3 regions of the Neobacillus sp. MER 74 genome follow, and region 1 is predicted to be linked to each of the others. Evidence: a T-box and tRNA genes for the amino acid it is inferred to sense, from the RefSeq annotation. Region 1 holds a T-box; the other regions hold tRNA genes.

Region 1 (7,509 bases):
CCTGAGGCTGACCATGATATGGTATTTCCTTTTGCGTTTACGCTAACACTAGCAGGAGTTTTTCCGTTATCGTACATTCTTGCGGTTGAAACAAGAATTTTTCCCCAACGATCCTTCTGTGGAATCAGTTGACTATAATTGTGGAAGTTACTTCCAACAATCCGCTTAATAAAATCAGGATTTAAGACGAGACCAAATTGGGAAAACTCTTTTGGTGTAGAGTCTAAGGCTAAATATTTTTTGTCACCTACAGTGACATAGTTTGCTTCAATTAAGCTATCGTCTACTTTTGTAGGTACATTATTGACATTAAAGTAATCACTTTCGATTAAACCTGCTTTTGAACAAGCTTCAGAAGGAAGCATTCCTGAAACAGCACAATAGGAGCGTTTCACGATTCCTTTTGGCATTTTAAATGACTTGTCTGGATCAATTAAATCTGGCCTAATTTTATAGGCAGCGTTCATTAACTTTGCCCATAAGTTATTGGTCCGTGCACTATAAGACATTCCAGATGTCTGAAGCGATTTTGGTGTATCATATCCTCTCCAAAGACCAAAGGTGACATTAGGGTTTGAAGCAACAAACCAGGAGTCAATATATTGATTTCCTGTTCCTGTTTTCCCTGCCCAGTCGCTGTTAAAGTTTAATTGGCTTCTAACACCTGCTGCCGTTCCCATTTTAACAACGTCTCGCATCATATCGAGGGTTAAATAAGCTGTTTGCGGTTTAAAGACTTTAACGGGTGTTACCTGATGCTGATAAATAACCTTGCCATTTTTATCAACAATTTTATCAATCATATAAGCATCAATAAATTTACCATTGTTAGCGAAGGTGCTGAATGCATTGGTATTTTCTTCAATTGTTACCCCATTTGTCATCGAGCCAATTGAGGTGGCTAGATTTGTATAATCGTCTTTTCGTAAAGAGGTAAATCCCATTTTTTCAAGATACTTGGCAGGACGCTGCTCTACTATACTCTTGTATAGTTTAACAGCAGGAACGTTATAAGATTTCGCCAGAGCATATCGTGCTGAAACCAATCCGCTATAGCGATAGTCATAGTTTTGCGGCCATGGATCACTTCTGCCGGGCGCTAAAGCTAATGCTACGTTAGGCAGCGGTGTGCCTGGAGCTGCTTTTCCTAACTCAATCGCAGGTGCATACACTAGAAGCGGTTTCATTGTGGAGCCGTTTTGTCTAATGGCATTGGTTGCGTGATTAAGCTGTTGATCATCATAATTCCTTCCAGCCACAAAACTGATAATTTTTCCAGTTTTGTTTTCAATCAGCTCTGCTCCCACCTCAGCAGGTTCCATAACCGTTTTGACCTCTCCAGTTTCTGGATCCTTTTTTTCTTGAGGTTTATCAGGTCCGTAATATTGATAATTATCCTTTACCTTCTGCATAGCATCATAGATTTTTTTGTCAATCGTCGAATGAATCTTGTATCCATTTTGACGCAGAGCATTTCTAGCTAAAATTTGATATTTATAAGCGAGATTATCATCGTTCTTTAACTCTTTTTCTGAAATCCCATCATTTTTTGCTAAGACGGTAGTTAAAACTTCAGTGGAACGCTTTTCAATTTCGACTGTTAGCCAAGGATATTTTTCGAGTGGATTTGCGACAGGTTTGATAAAATCCTTCTTAATATCATAGGCAGAGGCCTCTGTATACTGCTTTTGGGTGATATAGCCACCATCAAACATTCTTTTTAGGACCGTTTTCATCCTTGTAAGACCTGGTTCAAGATATTTTGGTTCTTTTATCGTCCCTTCTCTTGTGAAAGGCGTATATCCGAATGGGCTTTGAGGCAATCCTGCAATGAAGGCTGCTTGTGGTAGTGTTAAATCACTTGCCTTTTTACCAAAGATTCCTTTTGCCGCTGCTTGGACACCAGCAATATTTCGTCCTGACGAGTTTCTTCCTAACGTAGACACGTTTAGATAAGCTTCCAAAATTTCCTTTTTATCAAAAAATTTCTCTAAACGAAGTGCAAGTAATATTTCACTCGCTTTTCTTTGAAATGAAACTTCATTGGTTAAAATTTGATTTTTAATTAATTGCTGTGTTAAGGTACTACCGCCGGATTGTACCGCGGAGTTTGTCACTTCTTGGAAGACTGCCCGAAATACGGCTTTTGGTACGACACCTTTATGTTTGTAGAAGTATTCGTCTTCAGTCGCAACAACTGCGTTCACCAAATAATCGGATACATCTTCTAGCTTTACTTCTTCTCGTTCTAAATCTGTACGGAGTTTTCCAAGATATTTATTATCAGCAAAATATAACTCAGATGTTTCCGTGTAGTTATAAATGTCCTTTTTCATGCTGTCATAGGATCGGACAGGTTCATCTTTAACAAGTGAGGCAAAATAACCAGCACCGACACCTGTTGCAAATGATCCACCCAGAATTACTACTGTTAGTACAAGGAGAAACAGATTCCAAACGACTTGATATGTGATTCTTGCACTTTTAACCGTTTTTCTATGGGTAAATATGTTCAGTACGGATTTTGATTTTTCGAGCCATGCTTGTAATTTTTCAACCATCTATAGTATCACCTCATCTAAAATCACATACATTATAGCATATCAAAGGTATAAAAACTGACAAAGTTCTACATTATCTGAAATTTCCAGTTGTGTTTGACAAGTAACTATAATTATGGTAAAAAAAGCTATACATTAATTTAATAAAAAGCTATGAAGGGAACCAACTGTAGTTCTTCTATCCCTGTTTGTAGAGAGTCAGCGGTGGTGCAAGCTGATACATATAGAAGAATGAATTACGTCCTTGAGCTTTCTCTGTGAAGATTGATTGACAGTAGTGGAGAACGGTCTAAACCGTTAATTTTATGAGTTGGAGGAATGTTCCTATTCCTCAAGCTGGGTGGTACCGCGTAAATTTACGTCCCTGCATTTTGCAGGGGCGTTTTTATTTTTTTACATTATTGGAGGGAATATTTATGGATTTATTACAAGATTTGACTTGGAGAGGGATTATTTACCAGCAAACGGATGAAGAGGGGTTAAAGGATACCTTAAGTAAGGAGCCAATTTCTTTGTATTGCGGTGTCGACCCAACCGCAGATAGTATGCACATCGGCCATTTACTGCCGTTTTTAACATTAAGAAGATTTCAACAGCATGGACACCGTCCGATTGTCTTAGTTGGCGGAGCAACAGGATTAATTGGTGACCCAAGTGGAAAAAGCGAAGAACGAAAGCTGCAAACTCTTGAAACAGTTCAAGATAACGTAGCGGGAATTAAGAAGCAGCTTGAATCTATTTTCGAATTTGCAGGCGAAAATGGGGCTATTATGGTTAATAACTATGATTGGGCAGGCTCTATGGATGTCGTTACATTCTTGCGTGATATTGGTAAACATATCGGCGTGAATTATATGCTTGCAAAAGACACTATTGCCAATCGCCTTGAGACAGGAATTTCATTCACTGAATTCACATACACCATTTTACAAGCGATGGATTTCCTTCATTTGTATGAGAACCATAACTGTAAATTGCAAATCGGAGGAAGTGACCAGTGGGGGAATATCACTACAGGGTTGGAATTAATCCGTAAAGTTCAACCAGAAGGCTCGAAGGCATATGGGTTAACGATTCCGCTTGTGACCAAAGCAGACGGTACTAAGTTTGGGAAAACGGAAAGCGGTGCGATTTGGTTAGATCCTGAAAAAACAACGCCATACGAGTTCTACCAGTTCTGGATTAATACCGCAGATGCCGATGTTGTTAAATACTTAAAGATTTTCACATTCCTTTCGCACGAGGAAATTGAACAATTAGAAAGTGCTGTTCAGGAAGAGCCTCATCTTCGTAAGGCCCAAAAGGTATTAGCAGAAGAAATGACTCGTTTGATCCACGGAGAAGATTCCTTACAGCAGGCTATCAAAATTTCTCAGGCATTATTTAGTGGGGATGTAAGCAGTCTTTCAGCGACGGAAATTGCGCAGGGTTTTAAAGATGTACCAGCATATACTTCACAAAATGAGGAGAATTTGGTCGACCTTTTAGTTGCAGCGAAAATTTCTCCATCCAAGCGTCAAGCACGGGAAGACATTTCAAATGGTGCCGTCACAGTTAATGGCGAAAAAATCACAGATACCGCTTATGTATTAGCAGAAACCGATCGGATCGAAGGACAATTTACAATTGTTAGAAGAGGTAAGAAGAAGTACACATTAATCAAATACTAATAGGAGAAGGGCTTTGGGTTCAAAGCCCTTTTTTTGGGCTGGAACAGAATCCTTGCAAAAAACCAAACAGGCACAACCAGCTATATTCACTAGTTGTGCCTGTTCCCATATGACAGCTTAGGCAGCCTGTTCTTCGATGTGTTCTTTAACTTCATGACCTTCCCATTTAGTGATAACTATAGCAGCTAGTGAGTTACCAACAATGTTTACACATGTACGGGCCATGTCCAGCAGCCTGTCTACGCCTAAAATAAACGCCAAGCCCTCGACAGGAACACCAACACTTCCTAAGGTGGAAAGCAGGACGACAATTGAAACACCGGGGACACCCGCAATCCCTTTCGAGGTAATCATTAAAATAAGGACCAATGTAATCTGATGTCCAATGCTCATATGAATACCATACATTTGTGCGATGAACAGTGCTGCAATTGCCTGATACAAGGTTGAACCATCGAGATTAAAGGAATAGCCAGTCGGAATCACGAATGAAGTAATCCCTTTCGGACAGCCGATTCGCTCCATTTTTTCCATGATTTTCGGAAGGACGGTTTCCGAACTTGCGGTGGAATACCCTAAAATTAATTCGTCTTTTAAGTAAGCTAATAGCTTAAAAATATTATAGCCGGCTATTTTTGCGACAATGCCAAGGACCACAATAATAAAGAATATCATTGCTCCATAAACGGTCATTACCAATTTTCCGAGCGGTATTAATGATTCCAACCCAAATTTCGAAACTGTAACCCCAATTAAGGCAAACACCCCAAATGGAGCAATCTTCATAATCTGATTGGTTACATAGAACATCGCATCAGCAGTACCCCTAAAAAACGCGATAATCGGCTTACCTTTTTCACCAATTGCCGCAACGCCAAGTCCAAACATTACAGAGAAGAAAATAATAGCCAGCATGTCCCCATTTGCGAACGCCTGCACCACATTAGTCGGTACGATGTTCACGAGTGTATCAATTTTGGAGTGTGATTCCGTCGCTTTTTCAGTCGTTACATAGGAGCTGATGTCTGATTTAACGAGTTGTGAACGGTCCACGCCTGTACCTGGATGGAAAACATTGGCGATTAATAACCCAACAACGATTGCGATCGTTGTAATAATTTCAAAATAAAGGAGTGTTTTTCCCCCGAGCTTCCCTAACGATTTCATATCTCCCGTACCAGCCACACCGACAACAAGGCATGAAATAACAATCGGCACGACAATCATTTTAATTAATCGCAAAAAGATGTTTCCAATAGGCTGTAAGAATTCCTCAATATGTGGATTTCCGAAAAAAATGGCACCCACAATAATCCCAAGAATTAAACCAATAAAAATTTGCCATGCTAAACTAATTTTTTTCATTCACTTCTCTCCCATCGTAAGTTTTTTGATAGTATTAGAGTAGGGTATATTCTGTAAACGTTTCCAACGTTAACATCATACTTGTAGTACTACGATAAACTACAAAAACCTACAAATTGGATAAAAATATTTTTACAATTTATAATATTTTTTTTACGATAGAAAGGGAGTAATTGTATTCGCGATAAATTATTAGCGTATTTATTTATGATTATTGCTGTGCCCATTACTGGAGAATTAAAGTTTTACCCCCTAAGCGGAGCTGATTTAAGATTCAGCATGAGTACAACTGTATTCTTCTTCATTTTGTTATGGTCTCGAAAAATCCATCCTGTGTTAGCCGGCTTTTTAACGGGAAGTGCAGTTGTTTGTTTTCGGATTATGCTGGACAAGGTACAGGTTGGCTCATTCGATTTCCCTATCCATTTTCCCGTGTTTTTTTATTACATGGTCTTCGGCATGTTTTTTCATATTTTCAAGGTAAAGAAATTGTATCATCGGCCGCTTCTTATTGGACTGCTTGGCATGGTGCTCGAAATCCTGGGGAATGTTACCGAAATGACCATTCGTCATTTTACAACCGATATGAAAATGACAACCTCGGGCTTCTTGATTATTATAGGGGTAGCAATCATCCGCAGCTTCTTTGTCCTCGGTTTTTTCAATACTATCTTAGTGCGGGAAACTAGGTTGGCTGAAGAGCAGCAAAAAAAGAGGGCCGAAGAGGTTTTACTATTAGTCTCAAATTTGTACGTAGAAATGTTTCAATTGGAAAAATCCGCGAAAGATGCGGAGAATTTAACCAGTGCCTGCTATGCAATTTATCGTGATTTAAAAGCTCTAAACAATCAGAATCAAGCACAAGCGATGTTGAAAATCGCCGGAGAATTACACGAGATTAAAAAAGATAATCAACGTATATATGCCGGTTTGTCCAAATTAATGACCAAAGAAAAATTGGATGATTTTATGAACATTCAGGAAATCATTTCTGTTGCAACTATCTCGAATAAAAATTATAGTGAGTTGCTTGGGAAAACGATTGATTTCCAAGTAAGAATTTCCGGTGACCATCCGGAGTACCGCACTTTTATCCTCCTTTCCCTAATCAATAATCTTGTCGCCAATGCTGTGGAAGCCATCGATCAGGAGGGGCAGATTGTGGTAACGTCTGAAAAGGTTCAAGACCTAGTCAAAATAACTATAAAGGATAATGGAAACGGGATTTCAAATAAGAACAAAGTGTATATTTTTGAACCTGGCTTTACGACGAAATTTGACCAGGCAGGAATCGCTTCTAATGGAATTGGTTTATCCTACACAAAAAATGTCATTGAAGATCTTGAGGGTAAAATTAAGTTGATTGAGTCTTCAAAAGAAAAAGGAACCACCTTTGAAGTTCAGCTTCCGGTTGTGAATTTAATGAAAAAGGGGTGAAATACAGTGAAATTTTTTATTGTCGATGATACCCCAACTATCAGAGGGATGTTATCCAATATTATTGAAGAAGAGGGATTGGGTACGGTTGTGGGGGAGGCAGCTGACGGGTCTGAAGTAGATGCACATACCCTCGATATACAGGAAGTTGATATATTAATGATTGACCTTCTCATGCCCATTAGGGACGGGATTGAGACAGTCAGAGAAATTGCTCCCTCCTTTCGGGGAAAAATCATCATGATCTCCCAAGTCGAAACGAAGGATATGATTAGTGAAGCGTATTCCCTAGGTGTCGAGCATTATATCACCAAGCCGATAAACCGACTTGAGGTGGTAAGTGTCATTAAGAAAGTGAGTGACTATCTTTTACTGGAAAAATCACTTCATAACATTCAAAAGTCATTAAGCTTTTTAACTACGCATAATACAAAAAAACGGCAGATTGAGAACGAACTCCCAAGTAAACAACCCAT
Region 2 (7,509 bases), on a different contig from region 1:
CCGTGAATAAGGACATCAACAACACCCATTGCTGCCTTCAAACGCATTTCTTTTTCTGCTTCTTCTGAATACCATGCTACATGTGGTGTAACGATAACATTTTCCATCGATAGGAAAGGATGGTTATGGATAATTGGTTCTTCTTCAAGAACATCCAATGCTGCACCGGAAACTTTTCCGTTTTGCAATGCCTCAATAAGTGCCTGCTCGTCAATGACCGGACCTCTTGCTGTATTGACAATCAATGGAGCTTTTTTCATCCTTGCAAAATGCTCCTTGCCTATCATTCCTTTAGTACTTGGTGTAAGCGGGGCATGTACCGAAATAACATCTGATTGTTCAGCAAGAGTTTCCAGAGATACCAGAGTAACACCTTTTTTCTTTGCTTCTTCGGCAGGAAAGTATGGATCCGCTGCTATAACATTAAAGCCTAGGGGTATTACTTTTTCAGCCAGTGCTTGTGGAATCTTGCCAAACCCAACCAGTCCAAGAGTTTGGCCTCTAAATCGTTGAATAGGCTTTGTCACTTTAAAATCCCAATTTCCATTTTTCACTTGGTTGCTTGCCAACACAATTTTCCTCGTCCAGGAAAGGATAAGGGCTAATGCATGATCTGAAACTTCATCCATGCAATAATCGGGTACATTTGCTACACAAATCCCCTTTTTCGTAACCGCTTTCAAATCTATTGTATTTACACCCACTCCATACCTGGTAATAACCTGACATTTTTCAAGAGATTCTATTACTCTTTTACTTAAAGGTGCATATTGATTAATGATACCGTCAGCATCTTTGCAAGCACTTATTACTTCTTCCTCAGTACGGCACTGGGCACCGACCAATTCAATTTCACTATGCCCTTCAAAAACCTGCTCTTCATAGCAAAGGTCATCATATTCCCAATCGGTAATGACTACTTTAAATTTACCCATATCCACATCCCCTTTACGTTATATAAACCATTCGAGCGGAACTAGTACAAGATCAGGGAATAAAATTAGTAGAATCAAAACCACCACTTCTACTAGAAGGAAAGGCCAAATCCCTTTCATGATATCTTCCATGCTTATCTTACTAACTCCACAGACAACATTTAACACTGTACCGACAGGCGGCGTTAACAAACCAATAGCATTATTAAGGATAAATAGGACTCCAAAATAAACTGGATCAATCCCAGCCTTCTCAATTAAAGGCATTAAAACAGGAGTAAGGATAAGAATCGTAGGTGTCATATCCATCGCAGTTCCAATAATAATTACTAAAAGATTAATCATCAAAAGAAGTAATAATGGATGATCCAATAACGGTTCCAAAAGAGTAATAACTTGTTCAGGGAGGTTGGCAACGGTAATTAACCAAGATGAAACCAATGCAGCAGCTACTAGAAACATAACAACACTCGTCATTTTTGCTGCTCTCACAAGAACGTGAAATAGCTCTGAGAGTTTCAATTCACGGTACACCACCAGCCCAACGAATAGCGCATAAGCAGCAGCAACTACAGCCGCCTCAGTTGGAGTGAAGATTCCTCCTCTTAGCCCTCCAATAATGATCAAAGGCAATAACAGGGCCCAAAAACCATTTCTAACTGAGATCAAAATTTCTTTCATAGATTTTCGAGGCTGTACAGTCACTTGATCTTTATGGGCTACAATCGCCCAGGTAACGCAAAGCCCTACCCCAAGCAGGACTCCTGGTACAATTCCTGCCATAAAAAGTTTGGTAATCGACACTCCGCTGGTTACTCCAAAAATTATAAATCCAATACTCGGAGGAATTATTGGTGCAATGATTCCTCCTGACGCAATCAACCCGCTTGACCGGTTAACATCGTAACCGCTTTTTACCATCATCGGAATTAATATGGCACCTAGTGCAGCAGTATCTGCTACAGCTGACCCAGATAAGCTGGCAAACAATACACTTGCAATGATAGCAACGTAACCAAGGCCGCCTCTGATATGTCCCACCATAGACATCGCCATTTTAACGATTCTTTGGGAAAGCCCGCCAGCGTTCATTAATTCCCCAGCAAGCATAAAAAAGGGAATAGCCATCAAAGGAAAGTTGTCTGCTCCACTTATTAAGTTTTGGGCAATAATCTGACTATCAAATATCCCAAGAAAGTACATTAATGCAACGCCACTCAATAAAAGTGCAAAAGCAATTGGCATCCCAAGAGCCATCGTCCCAAGCAGAGAACCTAAAAACACACCAATCATGCTTGTTTTCCCTCCTTTATCAAGTCTTTTTCGTGGAAATCAATCATTTCTTCAGAATCATTAATTAGCACTAATTCTGCATCCGTCAGTTTATTAGTTAAGAGTTTAATAAGATTATTGATTAATATTAACCCCATTGAAATACTGACTAAAATCCCTGTCCCGTAAACAGCAGCAAGCGGAAGACCTGTTGCAGGAGCTTTGCTATGTAAATTGATCAAGGTCATTTTCCAGCTTCCATCAAGGACCAAATAAAGAACATATAGCATTAATAAATCACTGATAACCAGTGCTACCTTTTTCAATCCGGTTGGCAAACGTTTTACAAGCATATCAACTCCAAGATGCTCTTTATCCTTAAAAGCACCTATCGCTCCTAAAAAGGTTAGCCAGACAAATAAATAGCGGGATATTTCCTCTGACCATGTTATGCCTGAATTAAAGAAGTAACGTAAAACAACATTTCCAAAAACAAGAATGACCATTAAGGAAAGAGCAAACGCCATAAAAATGTTCAACATCGTTTCCAAGTATTTTGATAACTTTTCCATCTTCTTCCCGCCTTTCTCTATAAAGAAGAGCTTTAAGAAAGTGCATGCCTTTCTATTGCTCATCCTTAATTCGTTTTACCAAATCTTCTGCCCAGTCATATTCCTTATAGATATCTTTATATAAAGGCTCGGCAGCTTTCTCCATTTCTTTTACAAATTCATCAGATGGAGTATTAAACTTTACATTTTTTTCTTCAAGGAATTTTTTATCATCTTCATAGCTTTTTTCCATTAGTTCAAATTCATAATCTGCATATTCCTTGGAAGCATCTTCGATAATTTTTTGCTGTTCTTTTGTTAAGCTGTTATAAAACTTGCTGTTAATAATGAAAATATTAGGGCTAAACATATGTTTTGACTCTAAAACATCCGACTGAACTTCATACCATCCAGAAGCCCTCAAAGTTGCAATTGGATTATCCTGGCCATCAACAACCTTTTGTTCAAGCGCTGTAAATACTTCTGAAATAGGAAGCGGACTGACATTTGCGCCAAGAAGTTTTCCGAGAGTAATATAGTTAGGAATGTTTGGCATCCTTAATCGTAGTCCATCAAAATCATCCTGACTCTTAATTGGCTTGTTTGAAGAAAACATACGGAAACCATTTGCACTCCAGGCGAGCGGTTTCACACCATGTTGTTTTTCAAGATCTGCTGTTAGTTCTTTACCAATTTCTCCATTTAGAACTTTTTTGACATGCTCATAATCTTTAAAGAGGAATGGCCATTCTGGAACACCCATTTTTGGGATGTCAGCTTGCATAATTAAGCCCGGAATGCCCATTTCAATTGTCCCGTTACGAACCCCATCATAAAATTCCTTTTCCGCTCCAAGCGTACTATTTGGGTATATTTGAACCTTTAGGCTTCCTTTTGATTCTTCTTCAACAATCTTTTTGAACTTTTCTCTTAAAGCAACGTTTTGCGGATGGTTTTCAGCAAAATAATTTGCCACTTTTATTGTTTTAGCCGGTCCGGCTGAAGCTTCATTGGAAGACGATTTTTCTGTTGCTCCCCCGCAAGCCGAAAGAAGTAAAGAAGCACTAAGAATTACACCAGTCGCTACTGAAAATAACTTTTTCATTTAATCGCTCATCCCCCAATTAAAATGGTTTTTGTTTTTTTGAAAGCGGTATCATTTATACTAAAAAAAATTTATCACCACCTTTAGTTTTATATTATAAAACTTAGTTTTCATAATAAAACTAAAAACAAGAGACAAAATTAGTCTCGGAGTTTTATATTATAAAACTATATATAACTATTTAAAACTCTAACATCATCTTAATCTTTAACTTTCCGAATTGTCAATATCTTAATTTTCTTTATTTTTGGATATTTTTTAAAACAATTGTAAAGTGCTATATAATTCCCATAAAAAGGAAAATATTTCCTGAGATTATACCCCCAATTTTAAAAGTATAAACAAATTTTCTAACCCGAATGGATAACATAAAAATTGTAAATGAATAATTTGTGACATGTAACATTTCACATTTCATATTTCACAAGGTAATGTTAGAATAAAATAAATAATCAGTCAATTCTTTTTTATTGTCTTTTTTGTAATTTACTTTCACACAAGAAATTGACTACAAGTATATAATTCCCCTATAATTTATTAATAGTGTGACATGTTACATGTTAGGTATTGCAAATTACCTATGAATTTTGGGAGGTTAATTTACTATAATGATTGATACTTCTGCTCTTGCAACACAAGTATATAAAGAACTTCGAAATGAAATTATTTGCGGGATTTTTTCACCTGGAGAAAAATTGGATATCATTGAATTAGCAAATAAATATGGAGTAAGTCGATCACCCGTAAAAGAAGCGGTAAATCAATTGGTACATGATGGGTTAGTCGAAATATTTCCAAGAAAAGGAACATACATCACCCAATTACGTTTCAAAGATTGTATGGAGGCTCTCGATGCTCGATTTATGGTTGAAACATGGGCGGCAGCACAAGCTATTGAGCATTTATCAGATGAACAGATAGAAGATATGAAACAAATAATTGAAAAAATGGATTCACTATTGAGAGTACAGCCCTTTTCTTATGAGTCTTACAGTAAACTAGATAAGGAGTTCCATCAATTATTGGTGCAATATGCTAGGAATCATAAGGTTCAAAACATTTATGACAGTATTAACCCTATAATTTCACTAGCACGAGTTGGGTACAGTGAAGTTTTTGAAAATAGCTTAAAAAGACACAAAGATCATCATAATATGTTTGAAGCATTAAAAAATCGTGACCTCTCCTCCTTAATTGAAGCATTGCAACAACATAAGCGTTCCTTAGAAGAGGACATAAGGTTACATTGGAATGAACAATTATTTGGACCTATTGAAGAATCAAATTAGAAGCTGCAAAGTTTGTTTTCTATGGTGACCGACAAAACTGAAGAAAGCTCAGAAACATTGATATATCAACATTTCTGAGCTTTCTTTTCATTTAAAACGAACTTGAACTTAAAAAGTTCTATTTTGCTATTTAAATAATGTTATTCGTTTGTTAATTAGATAGGTTCTAGTATACTTACCTGTATTTCTTAGAATATATAAATTCTGTAATCGGAACTGTAACAAAAGTTATACCCACTACTATAACCAATGGATAATTATCAATTTCATTGAAACTGCCTGTACCTTCAGAAATAAACAATATTAAACCAGATAAAATCATGAGAACATAATAACCTATTTTGGCACTTTGGGTTTCAATATGCCTGTCTAATTCATCTTTCTCACCACCACCTTCATGATGGCCCCAATTAAGCAAATTAAAAAAATAGCTTAACGCTAGAAAACTAAAGAAAATACCAGCTGCATCTATAGTTCCATAACTAACCCATTTGTATAAGGTAAATCCTACAATGGATAGAAAAACAATAAAGACTAAAATAACGATAATACTTTTGGTTTTATTCATTCCTTTTTCCCCCAATCTCAGAGATAAATAAATCTTCCATGGCGACTCCCAATGTCCTTGCGATATCAAATGCTAACTGCAAACTTGGGTCATATTTATTGTTCTCGATAGCGTTAATCGTTTGCCTGCTTACATTGCATAATTCTGCTAACTTCCCTTGAGAAAGACTGCTTTTTTCTCTGTACTCCTTAATTCTATTTTCCATTCACTATGCCACCTTTAGATTTTATAAGGTGTAAAAGGTTTTTTACATCTTGATTATAAAATATGATAAATGGGGTGTCAAAGATATTTTACACTTCAAAATGCCATATCGATATTTACCCCCACCAGTGAACACGATTTGAAGTAATTTTGTCATGAAGGAAACTGCAAAGAATAACTTAAAGACAAACAAAAAACGCCTACTTACATTACTGTAAGTAGACGTTCAAAACGTTGATATAACTCAATTCTACTGCTAATTGACGATAAGAAAAAGTAATAAAATAAAGATACCGGTGATCGGGGTCGAACCGATACTCCTCACGGAACACGATTTTGAGTCGTGCGCGTCTGCCAATTCCGCCACACCGGCATAATAAAAATTTCATAAATAAAGCTATGAAATTTTAGTGGACAATATTCAACAGGGGCAGTAGGAATCGAACCCACACTGAAGGTTTTGGAGACCTTAGTTCTACCTTTAAACTATGCCCCTAAATGGTGGAGGGGGACGGATTCGAACCGCCGAACCCGGAGGGAGCGGATTTACAGTCCGCCGCGTTTAGCCACTTCGCTACCCCTCCACATATAAAAAACAAATGATAAAACTGGAGGAGGAAGAGGGATTCGAACCCCCGCGCGGTGTTACCCGCCTGTCGGTTTTCAAGACCGATCCCTTCAGCCAAACTTGGGTATTCCTCCATTATAATAATTAAAAAATCTTAATTGGTAGCGGCGGAGGGGATCGAACCCCCGACCTTACGGGTATGAACCGTACGCTCTAGCCAGCTGAGCTACACCGCCATAATATCGTCTTTAAAGTAATTGGTGGAGTCTAGGGGGATCGAACCCCTGACCTCCTGCGTGCAAAGCAGGCGCTCTCCCAGCTGAGCTAAGACCCCATAAGTTATTAGAAGAATGGTCGGGAAGACAGGATTCGAACCTGCGACCCCTTGGTCCCAAACCAAGTGCTCTACCAAGCTGAGCTACTTCCCGATAAAAAATGCGCCCTGAGAGATTCGAACTCCCGACCTTTTGATTCGTAGTCAAACACTCTATCCAGCTGAGCTAAGGGCGCAAATGAATTTAATTATTTTGTGGTGCCGAGGACCGGAATCGAACCGGTACGGTAGTCACCTACCGCAGGATTTTAAGTCCTGTGCGTCTGCCAGTTCCGCCACCCCGGCAATATCATGGAGCGGAAGACGGGATTCGAACCCGCGACCCCCACCTTGGCAAGGTGGTGTTCTACCACTGAACTACTTCCGCAAATTATGGTAAGTTATTTTGCTATCGCAAAAAACTTTGTTTATTTTACTTCGTAAAAAAACTTGGTGCGGGTGAAGGGAGTCGAACCCCCACGCCTTGCGGCGCCAGATCCTAAGTCTGGTGCGTCTGCCAATTCCGCCACACCCGCATATTATATTAAGTATGCTTCCGCTGATGTAATTCCAATAATTAAGAAGCATGGTGCCGGCGAGAGGACTTGAACCCCCAACCTACTGATTACAAGTCAGTTGCTCTACCAATTGAGCTACCCCGGCATATAGGTTTAAAATTTAAGAAACCGCCTGGCAACGTCCTA
Region 3 (7,509 bases), on a different contig from region 1:
CTGCGAGACCTACAAGTCGAGCAGGGACGAAAGTCGGGCTTAGTGATCCGGTGGTTCCGCATGGAAGGGCCATCGCTCAACGGATAAAAGCTACCCCGGGGATAACAGGCTTATCTCCCCCAAGAGTCCACATCGACGGGGAGGTTTGGCACCTCGATGTCGGCTCATCGCATCCTGGGGCTGTAGTCGGTCCCAAGGGTTGGGCTGTTCGCCCATTAAAGCGGTACGCGAGCTGGGTTCAGAACGTCGTGAGACAGTTCGGTCCCTATCCGTCGTGGGCGCAGGAAATTTGAGAGGAGCTGTCCTTAGTACGAGAGGACCGGGATGGACGCACCGCTGGTGTACCAGTTGTTCTGCCAAGAGCATCGCTGGGTAGCTATGTGCGGACGGGATAAGTGCTGAAAGCATCTAAGCATGAAGCCCCCCTCAAGATGAGATTTCCCATAGCGCAAGCTAGTAAGAACCCTGAAAGATGATCAGGTTGATAGGTCAGAGGTGGAAGCGTGGTAACATGTGGAGCTGACTGATACTAATCGTTCGAGGACTTAACCAATTTTAAGGTGAACTCTGAGTTTACAAACTTCTTCTGCATTATCTAGTTTTGAGGGAATGAAAAAAATTAAATTTTCCTCTTGAAAAATATGAAAAAGACATTATAATAAAATAGTGTCGAATATATGGTCTGGCAATTATGGCGAGAAGGTCACACCCGTTCCCATACCGAACACGGAAGTTAAGCTTCTCAGCGCCGATGGTAGTTGGGACACGCGTCCCTGTGAGAGTAGGACGTTGCCAGGCTGTAATTATATTATTCCGCAGTAGCTCAGTGGTAGAGCTATCGGCTGTTAACCGATCGGTCGTAGGTTCGAGTCCTACCTGCGGAGCCATATATGGAGAGCTGTCCGAGTGGCCGAAGGAGCACGATTGGAAATCGTGTAGGCGGGTAACCCTGTCTCAAGGGTTCAAATCCCTTGCTCTCCGCCATAACTTTTTAAACGATATGGCCCCTTGGTCAAGCGGTTAAGACACCTCCCTTTCACGGAGGTAACACGGGTTCGAGTCCCGTAGGGGTCACCAAAGTTTTTTACGCTAGTGAAGATAATTTTCATTAATTTGGAGGATTAGCTCAGCTGGGAGAGCATCTGCCTTACAAGCAGAGGGTCGGCGGTTCGATCCCGTCATCCTCCACCATATTTACATTATAATTGTCGCGGGGTGGAGCAGTCTGGTAGCTCGTCGGGCTCATAACCCGAAGGTCGCAGGTTCAAATCCTGTCCCCGCAATTGGTCTGGTAGTTCAGTTGGTTAGAATGCCTGCCTGTCACGCAGGAGGTCGCGGGTTCGAGTCCCGTCCAGACCGCCACTTGTGGCTCAGTAGCTCAGTCGGTAGAGCAAAGGACTGAAAATCCTTGTGTCGGCGGTTCGATTCCGTCCTGAGCCACCTTTAGTTTTTTTGCTTGCACTAGATGCGAGTGTTATGAATAGTATGTGGAGGGGTAGCGAAGTGGCTAAACGCGGCGGACTGTAAATCCGCTCCCTCCGGGTTCGGCGGTTCGAATCCGTCCCCCTCCACCATTTATAGGGGTATAGTTTAAAGGTAGAACGAAGGTCTCCAAAACCTTTGGTGTGGGTTCGATTCCTACTACCCCTGCCAATTATACTGTGGCGATTGTGGCGAAGTGGTTAACGCATCGGATTGTGGTTCCGACATTCGTGGGTTCGATTCCCATCAGTCGCCCCATTATATTAAAATTCAAAATTAGTAAACATTGGGCTATAGCCAAGCGGTAAGGCATCGCACTTTGACTGCGACATGCGTTGGTTCAAATCCAGCTAGCCCAGCCAATTTGCGGAAGTAGTTCAGTGGTAGAACACCACCTTGCCAAGGTGGGGGTCGCGGGTTCGAATCCCGTCTTCCGCTCCAATATTTATGGCGGCATAGCCAAGTGGTAAGGCAGAGGTCTGCAAAACCTTTACCACCGGTTCGAATCCGGTTGCCGCCTCCATAATATTTGCCAAGTATATATAAGACTAGGTAATTAGATTTCGCCGGGGTGGCGGAACTGGCAGACGCACAGGACTTAAAATCCTGCGGTAGGTGACTACCGTACCGGTTCGATTCCGGTCCTCGGCATTGCTTTATCAAAACATTTTATTACGCGCCGGTGTGGCGGAATTGGCAGACGCGCACGACTCAAAATCGTGTTCCGTGAGGAGTATCGGTTCGACCCCGATCACCGGTATCAAATGGTTTTAAAAAAAGTTGCTCATATAATTATGGGCAACTTTTTTTGATTAAGGTTATAGACCCTAATCGTTCCCTTGATTAAAGAAAAATGCAGTCAACGGTAACGAATAGATATGTCCGTTCTTCGGCCATTGTGAGGGACGTGAATATCCGCACCCCCCTTTGTAATCTTTTTCGACAAAATCTGCATTTTCCCCTTGACTATAGTAAAAATAGTGTGTAATATAATAAGGGTCAGTTGCTGATATAAATGATTCATCAACTGTTAAAAATGCGGGTGTAGTTTACTGGTAAAACCTCAGCCTTCCAAGCTGATGTAGTGGGTTCGATTCCCATCACCCGCTCCATACATATTAACTAACGCAGTTTATCGTTACATAAGAGAACGATGAATTGCGTTTTTTTATATAAAGAAAAAAGATGTCCTATGGACACCTGACTAATTGGAAGGTTGCTTCTCCTCCATGTATTTGAGTAAACATGTTCATCAATGACTCTGTTAGTCTCCTCGAGTTTTCAACATTGGTTGACGGCTGCAAATAGATTATCTGCAGGGCATTTTTGGTCGCTAACGTTACTGGTGCTCTATCAGAATCGACGAAGGGACTTCCAAAGGGCCCCAGATTATCTGATGATACAATCAGGCGATGCAAAGAGTTTTTTCGTCCATTCAACCCAGTATACTCTTCTCCCTCCGTTCCCAATCGAATGTTCACGGGTCCATTTAAATTATCCTGATCGTATATTCCAATAGGTACTTGATATTGTAAGGAGAAAAAATTATTTATATCAATTGCACTTTGAATAGATGAAAGATAATTTTGTTTTTGAACTCTTCTGTATAACGCTTCGACTGAGGGACGATATCGATTCGGGTCTTTCCCATACTTTTTAAAAACCGAACGCCATTCCTGAATGCCAGAGAGTTCGCTAACATTTTTATTTTCTAAATCAAAAAAAATAGACTCTTGGAAGAGCTGAAGCCGTCCTCTAATCATTTGCGGCGACTCACCGACATTGATATTTTTATATTCAATTACCCCCACTTTAAAACTAGGTATTAGCTGGGTTACTTCCTCAGATAGATTAATTTCCAACCATTCCACCTCCAAAAATCAATGGAAATAGTTTATCATAAAATGATGTGCATCTAATAATTTAACTACCAATATTTTAATAAATCATTTCTAAGGAAGGAGGGGCCAAATGGAAGTCAAGGATTTAAAAGAAGAACTGATTGCCTATAGTAAAGAAATAGGAATCGATAAAATTGGTTTCACAACAGCGGACATGTTTTCTGAATTAAAAAATCGCCTAATAAGGCAGCAGTTACTTAACTACCAATCAGGATTTGAAGAACCAGATATTGAGAAGCGAGTGAATCCTTCACTATTACTAGAGGAACCACGTTCGATCATTTCTATTGCGATTGCTTATCCTTCCAAGATGAATCACCGTGTCGAAAGTAAGAAGGGTGAGCGGAGAGGGATTTTCAGCAGGGCCTCATGGGGGCTTGATTATCATCATGTGCTTAATGATCGTCTTAAAAAGTTAGAGGATTTTATCATCAAAAAGGTACCTGATGCGAGGTTAAAATCGATGGTCGATACTGGAGAGCTCTCAGATCGAGCTGTAGCTGAACGTGCTGGAATTGGTTGGAGTGGGAAAAACTGCGCCATTATTACACCGGAGTTTGGGTCGTATGTGTATTTAGGCGAAATGATCACAAGTATACCTTTTGAACCTGATACTCCAATAGAAGATCAATGCGGGTCCTGTACAAAGTGCTTGGACGCTTGTCCCACAGGGGCCCTGGTCCAAGGTGGACAGATTAATGCACAGCGCTGTATTTCTTTTTTAACTCAAACAAAAACGTTTATTCCAGATGAGTATAGAGATAAAATTGGTAATCGCATCTATGGTTGTGATTCATGCCAGACTGCATGTCCTGTTAACAAAGGGAAGAACTATCATTTTCATGAGGAACTAGAACCACTTCCTGAAATTGCGAAACCTTTATTAAAGCCGATCCTAAAATTAAGTAATCGAGAGTTTAAAGCTAAATTCGGAAATGTTTCTGGTGCTTGGAGAGGGAAAAAGCCAATTCAACGGAATGCCATTATTGCCCTGGCACATTTTAAAGATGAATCAGCTATTCCAGATTTAGTAGACATTCTAGAGAAAGAGGGTAATCCCGTTTCAAGAGGAACAGCTGCTTGGGCCCTTGGGAAAATTGGCGGTGAGACAGCATTATCTGCATTAAAAAAGGCACAAGAACAAGAAACAAATCTTGAAGTACAAACAGAAATTGAAAAAGGACTACATTTTTATAGGTAAAAATGAGCGAACTAAAATGGTTCGCTCATTTTTTTGATTAAATTCTGCTGACTATCATATGTATGAATGAAAGGGGTGAAGAATATGCTTCATTTGATACAAGAGTTATTTGAAAAAAGAGCAAATCAATTTGTTAGCGATAAAGGAACTACTCCTAAAGTATTTTTTCCAAAGGCTGATATGAAGCAAAGCACCTTTGCAAAAAGATCCGCTGAAATTGTAAAAGTAAAAACTTCCGGTAAAATAATTGAAATAGATAAAGAAGATGAATTTCAAACAGTAAAATATCAAGCCCATTATCAATATTTAATCAAGCAAAAGGAATTACTGTATATGGAAGAAGAAGTGGAAGAAAGATTAGCTAAGTTTTATAAAAATGCTTTAGTGATGGACGAGGAAATCAGCCCTTATGGAGCGCAAGAAACCTATCAGTTTCCAACAGAATTGGATGTAAAGGATCAGGATGAACGATTAAGCTATCAGTATAACAGATTAAAGGCTGTGCAATATGCAGAAAGGTGGTGGAATAGCTACAATCCTGCATATAAAAAGTTTGAGAATGATTGCACCAATTTTATATCACAATGCCTTCATAGTGGCGGTGCACCTATGAGAGGCTATCCTAATCGGGCAGCAGGCTGGTGGCTCCAAAAGAGCAATTATAGCTATAGTTGGGCAGTGGCACACTCTCTAAAGGGATACTTCGCTAATTCGAAAATAGGTTTACGGGCCAGGGAAGTGAACAGTCCGGATCAATTATTATTGGGCGATATAATTTGTTACGATTTTGAAGGGGATGGACGGTTTAATCATAATACGATTGTGACAGGTAAGGACGCAAATGGTATGCCGTTAGTTAATGCCCATACGTATAATAGTCGGATGAGGTATTGGGCATATGAAGATTCATCTGCCTATACCCCGAATATAAAGTACAGATTTTTTTCAATCATCGATTAAGGATGCTTAATTATTGAAAGGGTCTATGATAATGGTATAATTGCATGTAGAGTTTTTACATGAGGTGATTTCCATGTCAATTAATGTTGTTTTATTTCAACCGCAGATCCCTTCCAATACAGGAAATATTGCAAGAACTTGTGCAGGGACAGATACAAATTTACACCTAATCCGTCCGTTAGGCTTTTCTACGGATGACAAAATGTTAAAAAGAGCAGGACTCGATTATTGGGAACACGTTAATATCTTCTACTATGATTCTCTTGATGATTTTTATGAGAAGAATGCAGGCGGTGAATTTTTTTATATTACAAAATTTGGGCAGAAGGCTTTTAGCAGTTTTGATTACAGTCATTCAGGCAAAGATTATTATTTTATCTTTGGGCGTGAAACAACAGGACTACCGAAAGATGTCATTGAAAATAATAAAGAAGTCAGCTTGAGGATTCCTATGAATGAAAATATTCGTTCTCTAAACCTGTCCAATACAGCCGCCATTCTTATCTATGAAGCGCTAAGACAGCAAAACTATGCGCATCTACAATAATCCGAGGGGGCCTAAAGGGCCTCCTTTTGTGTAATGGAAAGGAAGATTGTTATGAATGAAGTAATCCAAACAATATTAAACCACCGCTCTATTCGCCAATTTGAGGACAAGCAACTAACAGACGAACAAATTAAAACAATTGTTACTTGTGCTCAATCTGCATCCACGTCCAGCTTTATTCAGGCTTACTCTATAATAGGTGTGAAAGACAAAGAAATAAAGAAAAAATTAGCAGAGATTGCAGGTAATCAGGAATATGTTGAAAAAAATGGCCACTTTTTTGTCTTTTGTGCGGATTTATACCGCCATACCATTATTGGAGAGAATGAACAGGTAAATGTAGCCCCTTCGCTTGAAAGCACGGAAAAGTTTATGGTAGCCCTCATCGATGCATCTTTAGCCGCACAAAATGCAGTGATTGCCGCAGAATCGATGGGGTTAGGAATTTGTTACATAGGTGGAATTCGAAATAATTTAGATGAGGTAGCAAAGATTTTAAAAACACCAGTGCGGGTTATTCCTTTGTTTGGCCTAGCAGTTGGTTTTCCGACTAAACTAAATGAAAAAAAACCGAGGTTGTCATTTGAACATGTTTATCATGAAGACGAATATGAACAAGATACAGAGGCATACATTAGCCAGCTGCAGAATTATGATAACTTAATTTCTAATTACTATGAAGAGCGGACAGGCGGGAAAAGAAAAGACCGTTGGACAGAACAAATGGCAAGGATGCTTGATAGGAAGAGTAGAATGTATATGAAGGAATTTATTCAAAAAAATAAACTGGATCTTCACTAAAAAAGCTGCCAATTGGCAGCTTTTATTTGGTTGAACCTGGTTTGTCATTATAACCTGATGTGAAGATTGCCGCTAAAAATGCGACCATTACTAAACAAACGATGAAAGTGTTCATAATTATGTAATCCTCCTTCGTCATACATTTTTCTATCTTGTCTCACATATAGTTTTATTATAGCCTATCTTATAAAAATGAAAAGAGGAAGATTCTTTTTATTGTTACAAAAAAGATAGACGCTAACCACAATGGTTACGCATGTTCAAAAGCTTATCAGCATAGAGTATATTAATCGTCTCTGATAAACCTACGGGGGAGGGCCTTATGGATATTCTAAAAAAAATCGAGATGTATCGTGAGGAAGAAGAAAAGTTACGTTGGGAAGGGTCATTCGCAGATTATTTGCAATTGTTGAGAGAGAAGCCATGGGTTGCACAGTCGGCACATTCACGAGTTTATAATATGCTTAAGGATGCAGGAATTACTGAAGAAAAAGGGACGAAGAAGTACGAATTCTTTAGTAATCAATTATTTGGGTTAGAGGAATCACTTGAGAGGCTTGTTGAAGAGTACTTCCATCCAGCAGCCAAAAGACTAGATGTAAGAAAACGTATTTTAT

The links. The T-box of region 1 lies ahead of tyrS (tyrosine--tRNA ligase). A T-box ahead of a tRNA ligase gene usually reads a tRNA of that ligase, here a tRNA-Tyr.
Region 2: it encodes a tRNA-Tyr, which carries the amino acid that the T-box ahead of tyrS (tyrosine--tRNA ligase) is inferred to sense. The anticodon was not compared.
Region 3: it encodes a tRNA-Tyr, which carries the amino acid that the T-box ahead of tyrS (tyrosine--tRNA ligase) is inferred to sense. The anticodon was not compared.

The regions. Positions count from the first base shown of each region.
Region 1 covers NZ_JAMAUV010000008.1:83,441-90,949, forward strand. Annotated here, with positions in the region: gene M3610_RS15130 (transglycosylase domain-containing protein) at 1-2,561, opposite strand, end outside; T-box leader at 2,706-2,930, shown strand; gene tyrS (tyrosine--tRNA ligase) at 2,978-4,231, shown strand; gene M3610_RS15140 (cation:dicarboxylate symporter family transporter) at 4,349-5,596, opposite strand; gene M3610_RS15145 (sensor histidine kinase) at 5,804-7,033, shown strand; gene M3610_RS15150 (response regulator) at 7,040-7,509, shown strand, end outside.
Region 2 covers NZ_JAMAUV010000026.1:42,919-50,427, forward strand. Annotated here, with positions in the region: gene M3610_RS24130 (C-terminal binding protein) at 1-935, opposite strand, end outside; gene M3610_RS24135 (TRAP transporter large permease subunit) at 954-2,228, opposite strand; gene M3610_RS24140 (TRAP transporter small permease) at 2,225-2,779, opposite strand; gene M3610_RS24145 (TRAP transporter substrate-binding protein) at 2,832-3,863, opposite strand; gene M3610_RS24150 (GntR family transcriptional regulator) at 4,472-5,152, shown strand; gene M3610_RS24155 (DUF2178 domain-containing protein) at 5,328-5,720, opposite strand; gene M3610_RS24160 (helix-turn-helix transcriptional regulator) at 5,713-5,925, opposite strand; tRNA gene M3610_RS24165 (tRNA-Leu) at 6,216-6,297, opposite strand; tRNA gene M3610_RS24170 (tRNA-Trp) at 6,350-6,420, opposite strand; tRNA gene M3610_RS24175 (tRNA-Tyr) at 6,424-6,508, opposite strand; tRNA gene M3610_RS24180 (tRNA-Ser) at 6,534-6,626, opposite strand; tRNA gene M3610_RS24185 (tRNA-Met) at 6,652-6,728, opposite strand; tRNA gene M3610_RS24190 (tRNA-Ala) at 6,751-6,826, opposite strand; tRNA gene M3610_RS24195 (tRNA-Pro) at 6,844-6,920, opposite strand; tRNA gene M3610_RS24200 (tRNA-Arg) at 6,929-7,002, opposite strand; tRNA gene M3610_RS24205 (tRNA-Leu) at 7,023-7,111, opposite strand; tRNA gene M3610_RS24210 (tRNA-Gly) at 7,119-7,193, opposite strand; tRNA gene M3610_RS24215 (tRNA-Leu) at 7,257-7,341, opposite strand; tRNA gene M3610_RS24220 (tRNA-Thr) at 7,393-7,468, opposite strand; rRNA gene rrf (5S ribosomal RNA) at 7,494-7,509, opposite strand, start outside.
Region 3 covers NZ_JAMAUV010000001.1:825,770-833,278, reverse strand. Annotated here, with positions in the region: partial or broken rRNA gene M3610_RS04180 (23S ribosomal RNA) at 1-553, shown strand, start outside; rRNA gene rrf (5S ribosomal RNA) at 682-798, shown strand; tRNA gene M3610_RS04170 (tRNA-Asn) at 813-887, shown strand; tRNA gene M3610_RS04165 (tRNA-Ser) at 893-984, shown strand; tRNA gene M3610_RS04160 (tRNA-Glu) at 1,003-1,077, shown strand; tRNA gene M3610_RS04155 (tRNA-Val) at 1,116-1,191, shown strand; tRNA gene M3610_RS04150 (tRNA-Met) at 1,210-1,283, shown strand; tRNA gene M3610_RS04145 (tRNA-Asp) at 1,286-1,362, shown strand; tRNA gene M3610_RS04140 (tRNA-Phe) at 1,368-1,440, shown strand; tRNA gene M3610_RS04135 (tRNA-Tyr) at 1,490-1,574, shown strand; tRNA gene M3610_RS04130 (tRNA-Trp) at 1,580-1,653, shown strand; tRNA gene M3610_RS04125 (tRNA-His) at 1,665-1,740, shown strand; tRNA gene M3610_RS04120 (tRNA-Gln) at 1,770-1,844, shown strand; tRNA gene M3610_RS04115 (tRNA-Gly) at 1,849-1,923, shown strand; tRNA gene M3610_RS04110 (tRNA-Cys) at 1,932-2,005, shown strand; tRNA gene M3610_RS04105 (tRNA-Leu) at 2,048-2,133, shown strand; tRNA gene M3610_RS04100 (tRNA-Leu) at 2,161-2,242, shown strand; tRNA gene M3610_RS04095 (tRNA-Gly) at 2,521-2,594, shown strand; gene M3610_RS04090 (B3/B4 domain-containing protein) at 2,673-3,344, opposite strand; gene queG (tRNA epoxyqueuosine(34) reductase QueG) at 3,454-4,584, shown strand; gene M3610_RS04080 (amidase domain-containing protein) at 4,669-5,544, shown strand; gene trmL (tRNA (uridine(34)/cytosine(34)/5-carboxymethylaminomethyluridine(34)-2'-O)-methyltransferase TrmL) at 5,618-6,091, shown strand; gene nfsA (oxygen-insensitive NADPH nitroreductase) at 6,143-6,892, shown strand; gene M3610_RS04065 (PrkA family serine protein kinase) at 7,215-7,509, shown strand, end outside.